Regions from separate parts of the Lysinibacillus sp. FSL K6-0102 genome, predicted to be linked through region 2. Evidence: riboswitches for the same ligand, from Rfam matches in the RefSeq annotation. Region 2 holds a riboswitch; the other holds the start of a gene.

What was found. A riboswitch is a leader RNA that binds a small molecule or an ion and turns the genes downstream of it on or off. The one in region 2 is predicted to bind FMN.
Region 1: linked by a shared signal. The riboswitch ahead of NYE73_RS06145 (ECF transporter S component) and the one ahead of ribE (riboflavin synthase) in region 2 are both predicted to bind FMN.

Annotation. Positions count from the first base shown of each region.
Region 1 covers NZ_JBBOPH010000001.1:1,302,402-1,305,619, reverse strand. The annotation lists gene NYE73_RS06150 (sodium-dependent transporter) at 1-646, opposite strand, end outside; gene NYE73_RS06145 (ECF transporter S component) at 866-1,453, opposite strand; FMN riboswitch at 1,671-1,856, opposite strand; gene NYE73_RS06140 (RNA polymerase subunit sigma) at 2,000-3,218, opposite strand, start outside.
Region 2 covers NZ_JBBOPH010000001.1:1,663,454-1,666,671, forward strand. The annotation lists gene NYE73_RS08225 (YibE/F family protein) at 1-981, opposite strand, end outside; FMN riboswitch at 1,202-1,327, shown strand; FMN riboswitch at 1,444-1,569, shown strand; gene ribE (riboflavin synthase) at 1,769-2,407, shown strand; gene ribB (3,4-dihydroxy-2-butanone-4-phosphate synthase) at 2,432-3,061, shown strand; gene ribH (6,7-dimethyl-8-ribityllumazine synthase) at 3,077-3,218, shown strand, end outside.

The DNA of each region.
Region 1 (3,218 bases), 360 kb from region 2:
ATGCCTTACCTGTAATATTCGAGAAATCAGGCCATAAGAAGAATTTTACCCCTTCCATTGCCCCATCTAATGTAACTGCACGCACAACAAGGACAATAAACATTATGAAAAGTAACGGCATCATCCATTTATTGGCCTTTTCAATCCCATTTTGTACACCTAATGAAATCACAAGTACGTTGGCTAATGTAAACAACACTAGACCAACTAGCGTAATCCAAGGCGTGCCTATAATTTTTCCAAATAATTCAGCAGGATCTACTGCTGGATCAATTACCGCGCCAGCTACACCTAGCCCGCTATAAATAAAGATCCAACCTCCAACAACGCTATAAAAAGTTAATAATAAAAAACAGCCTAGCACGCCCATTCGACCAATCCAGGCCCATCCTGGCTTAGTTGGAGCAATTTTTTTATACGCTGTTACAGCCTCGGATTGTGTACCACGTCCTAAAACATACTCGGACAATAACATCGGTAGTCCTATTAACAAGGTAAATAACACAAAGATAAGGAAAAATGCTCCTCCACCACTTTGTCCTGTTACATAGGGAAGTTTCCAAATTGCCCCTAGTCCGATCGCCGCACCAGCTGACGCTAAAATAAAACCTAATTTACTAGACCATTGTCCTTTTTTTCCACTCATCTCTTCAAACTCCTCAAACATTCTAAACTCTTCTCTATTTTACATGAAAATATAGCTTTCGACTAGATTATAATTATAAAGTACTAGTTAGCTTTTTTACCCCATTACTTTTTTCTATATTTATCCGTTAGTTTTGCCTTTCTATTCTTCACACCTTTCCCTATCCATCATTCCTTCCAACAAAAAACCTCAGGTATGTTCACCCGAGGTTAGTAAAAATTATTTTGTTATATAGATAGAACGCTGGCGGTCGATCCACTTGCGCATAGTTGTAAATAAAAACGCCATAATAGCCGTTAATAAAATACCTTTCACAATGTTAAATGGTAAAATCCCAGCGATAATCATTTTATAAAGTGAGTCACCTACAACAGGTTCCATTCCTAAGAAGTATGTGTACATCGGTAAAAATACTGCGTAGTTTAAAATACTCATCCCTACTGCCATTACGACTGTTCCTGTCGCTAAACCTCCAACAAGACCAGCAATTGTTTTAAAGCGATTAAAAATAAGGCTTACAGGCAAAATAAATAAAATACCTGTTGCAAAGTTGGCAATATGACCTACTGGCACACCTGTTGGCGTTCCAGAGAAAATCCAATCCAATACATTTTTAAATAATTCTACTAAAATACCAGCTACAGGCCCCATTGTGATGGCTGCTATTAATGCAGGCATATCACTAAAGTCGACTTCCAAGAATGCTGGGAATGGTGGAATTGGGAAATTAAAAAGCATTAATAAAAACGAAATACTGCTCAGCATGCCAATCGTAATAAACGATTGAAGTTTAACATTTTTCTTCATAGAAAACTCTCTCCTCTTTGCTGATTCAATCTCGCAAGAAGAAAGGTGACGATCTTTCAATTGTTAGCACGAAAAAACCCTTATGCATAAAGAGCACAAGGGAGAAAGGCATGACGAATAAGCGTCAATTTAAACTATTTTTGAGCACTGTTTAAAAAGCCATACAAAAAAAGCGCTCGGTCATAGTTTATTTCATAACAATGAATGACGATCGTACCTCCATCTTCTCCCATCCAGACTTTAACTGTCGGCCTCGGAATTACACCAAGTCAGCCATGCAAATAAATTTGCACAGGTCGCGGGCTGAAGAGCGAAGCATAAACCATTCGAGTTAATGGAAACATTAACGGTTCACCACTCTATTACCGCCGGTCGGGATTTTCACCCTGCCCCGAAGATGAATCATATTATTTTATACTACAACCTTACTATAATTAATTATTAAGAAAAAGTAAATAGTTCTGCTTAAAAAATTCCGATTAGATTTGTAAGTATTGTAAAAATGGAGCATTCCATGTTACAGGAATGCTCCATTTTTGATTTTGACTAAGGCATATATTGTTTATTTGGCCCCACAGGCTTGGGCAAATACGTTTTTAAATCGAATCCTTCCCAGCTTTCTTGGACCACATTATCCAAGCGTAATTGTTGGTCAAAGCTAGCAGCAGTTAACATCATAGCTTCAATCAATTGGGTAGCGCGAATTGGCTCCATCGATGCTAAATCTAAGGGAATATCGAATGTTACGACTACACCTTCTGCTTCCTCTTTCACGGTATATGTTACATTTTCAGGAACCACTGTTACATAAACATCATCATTTTTGTTTTTCATTAGTGTAAGTGCCTCTGTAACATTAGCAAATGTTTGACGGAAATCTGGTGACAGGTATTCTGCCCCACTACCATCTTGGTATAAATAATAATTAAAATGCTTGGCGTTTGTTAATGACATGGCTTGACTTGGCTCACCCTCCTGAGAAAACTCATAAGGTGTGCCATCTTCATTTTGAATCTCAACTTCCGTATATTCAGAATCCGAGAAGGTATCCTCTAAAGTCCCTTTGTACTCATTAACGGTAGCTGATGCAACATCATAGTCATTGTCCTTTGGTAATACGTGGACAAGCTTGTCTTCCTTCTCCTTCAGTTCACCTTTAAAAGGATGATAATCCGTAAACCCTTTGGCTTCTTCATCTATTTGAGGAGCATATTTTTCATACATCTGTAGGGTAGAAGGCTTTTCTGTTCCAAAATCAGTTGCTACACGCTCATTTGGTATCACATATGTCATTGGAACACTTTCTGCATCGCGTCCTGCCAAACCAATACGGAAAACGACAGCATCTTTCACATCTTCCTCATAGACAGACGACCGTAAAGATAGCATACGCTCATGCTCCGATACAATACTGGATTGAAGTGCCTCATCCTGGGTAGCTGCCTCTTTAGCAGAACGATCTTCCTGTAACGTAGAGTAATTAGCCGTTTCTGGCGTACTAGCTAGATCTTTTTGGCTAGCGTCATTATTCATGAACATGAAGCCAACGAGTACCGTTATCACGAAAACTGCTGCTACACTCGTAAAAATCGGCATTTTTCGGAACTTAAATCGTGATGGTCGTTCATCTTGTATTAAAGATTTACTTTCTTGTTGTGCTTCTTCATTCTCTATAGGTTGTTGTATCGCTTCTTGTAGGTGACTATTATCCTGCAAGCGAGCATCTGCCATTAACCGATTTAATATTTCTTCTTTTGAACGGCGG
Region 2 (3,218 bases):
AGAATTTTTTAAATAGAGAATAATCATAGGTATGGAGCCGCAAAGGTAGGCAAAGAATAAGATACTTGTAATGGTACCCATAATATCTTTACCGATTTCATGTCCCGAAGATTTCAGAGCCTTGACAGAGATTGTAGGATCTTGCTCGTATAAAGCAAAAATTGAGGAAGCCATTGTAATAGAAACATCCATTACTGCCCCAAGTGAGCCAATAAATAAACCTGCCATAAAGACAGTACGATAGGGACGTGTTAAAAATTGCATTTCTTCATAACGAAGACCATTTTCACCTGTCAACCACATTACAATAGAGCTTATGATAAGCGCTATAACAGTGCCTAAAAGTGTGGACACGATGGCTACATATGTTTTTGTATGCAATCCACTAATAAGTAGTAGCGAAATAATCGTAAATAGCAGGGCGCAAATGCCGCTGACTAATAACAGGCTTACGCCCCCATGCTTCACATAAAGATCTAATGCGAATGATAAAATCACAGCATTGACACTCAAACTAATGATAGAAAATAAGCCTTGTCTTTTACCTACAATAAGTAGGGCAAAAATAAAAATCCATGCAATCATTACCATGGTTTGATCTCGTTTTAAATCGAGAATGGTTCCTGTTAAAACAGATTGTGTTTTGCGATCATCTAGCGTGACAAAGATTTCATTGCCTACATGGTATTCTTGATCAAAAGCACCAGACGAAGAATAGTCATTCGTCAAATGAATGGATTGCCCCTTATGCTGACCATTTTTGATAATGGCCATAATCTCCTGTGTAAACAAAAAATCCTCATTTTCATACATATCTGTCATGGGTTCTGATGCTGTTACATCCACTTGCGTTATTTCCGCTATCGGTCGATCATAAAATTGTTCGTTATGATGTACGAAAACGATCGAAACCCCACAACAGAGTGCTAATAGGGCATAGAAAATAGCTTGTTTAAAAGGTATATTTTTAAAAAATGTCAAGTAAATGACCTCCAAACTGCTAGACTGAATAGTCACTTGTAAAGGAACGTTTTTTTGATTAAGAAGTTCCATAAACAGGTTAAATGTCATCATTTTAATAATATCTTTTACATTTTTCAAGTCGAGTCAGAACTGTTTAAAATTTATGCTTCGAAAAAAATTTAAAAAGAAGGATGGATAATATAATAAAATAGTGTTATCGTAAGATTAGCTAAATAAAAATATTCTTCGGGGTAGGGTGAAATTCCCGATCGGCGGTGATGAAGCAATTCAAAGTCCGTGAGCGCAAGCTGATTTGGTGCAAATCCAAAACCGACAGTTACAGTCTGGATGGGAGAAGGGTAAAAATGCGAACTTTTTAAATTGATACTAATTTAGAAGGTTTATTTGACTATGCATTTATTACAAAACTTCCCAATCATCTTGTGGGAAGTTTTTTTATTTAGCTACAATCGAATAGAAGATGTTCTTCGGGGTAGGGTGAAATTCCCAATCGGCGGTGATGAAGCAATTCAAAGTCCGTGAGCGCAAGCTGATTTGGTGCAAATCCAAAACCGACAGTGATAGTCTGGATGGGAGAAGAACGAATGAGATGACGGTCTATGAAAAAATTGTTTTCAACTAGGCTTATTTGTTGATGTCTTATACTCCCAAAACCCCTTTGATGTAAAGGGGTTTTTATTTTTTATTGCTAACGAGAGAAGGGAGAAGGATAAGGCACAAAAACAGGTGGATCAACTTTAAAAGTTAAGGATAGAAGTGCTAATAAAGTAGAGTAGGTGATGGAATGTTTACAGGACTTGTAGAGGATATTGGTATCATAAAAGCCTTGCAAAGCGATCGGGACAGTATGAAAATTACGGTTCAATCAGCCAAGATAACGGAGGATGTCAAGCTTGGTGACAGTATAGCGGTCAATGGAGTTTGTTTAACGGTGACAAATTTCACACAACAGCAGCTTACGATGGATGTTATGCCTGAAACAGTCAAAGCAACAAATCTACAGCAGCTGGCAATAGGTGATTCTGTTAATTTGGAGCGTGCCATGCCTGCTAATGGGCGATTTGGTGGCCATTTTGTTGCTGGTCATGTTGATGGAGTCGGCAAAATTTTGCGCAAACGTCCAGTAGCAAACGCCGTATATATTGATATCGAAATGTCAGAGGAGCTAACCAACTTTTGTATTCCAAAGGGTTCCATAACAATTGATGGCACAAGCTTAACCCTTTTTCATGTTGAAGCCAATAGTGTCACAATTTCACTTATTCCTCATACTTACAAAGAAACCGTTTTAGGTATGAAGAGGGTTGGAGCAATCGTTAATATCGAAACCGATTTAGTTGGAAAATACATTATAGGGCAATTAAAAAAGGGGCAAACAACGCTAGCTATTACAAGAGATTATTTAGCACAACATGGTTTTTAAATCACAGAATAGGAGTTGATCATCGTGCTACATTCAATTGAAGAAGCCATAGAGGATTTAAAGCAGGGCAATATGATTGTGGTGGTTGATGATGAAGATCGAGAAAATGAAGGAGATCTTCTGGCACTCGCTGAATTCATCACACCAGCAACAATCAACTTTATGGCAACCAATGGTAGAGGTTTAATTTGTACGCCGATTTCGCAGCAGCTTGCACAAAAGCTAGATTTATATCCAATGGTTCAGCACAATACAGATAACCATCAAACCGCATTTACGGTAAGTATTGATCATGTAGAAACAACGACAGGGATTAGCGCCTTTGAGCGTGCGCTAACGATACAAAGAATGATAGAAAAGCAAGCTAAGCCAACTGATTTTCGTCGACCAGGCCATATTTTTCCGTTGATTGCGAAAGAGCAAGGAGTGCTGGAACGGAGAGGGCACACGGAGGCCACTATTGATCTAGCGAAGCTTTGTCATAGCGTACCTGCAGGTGTTATTTGCGAAATTATGGGTGATGATGGGCACATGCTTCGGTTTGAAGAACTAACAAATTACGCTGCACATCATGGCTTAAAAATGATCTCGATAGAAGCATTGGTTGCTTATCGTAAACAATTATCCACTAATAAAACTAAAATTTCTATGTAAAAAGGAGAAGGAACAATGGGTAAAACATTTGAAGCACAATTAATTGGAACGGATTTGAAAATTGCAGTAGTAGTGGGTCGTTTTAATGAGTTTATTACTAGCAAATTATTGGATGGGGCAATGGATGGTTTAACTCGTCATGGGGTTGATTCTGCAT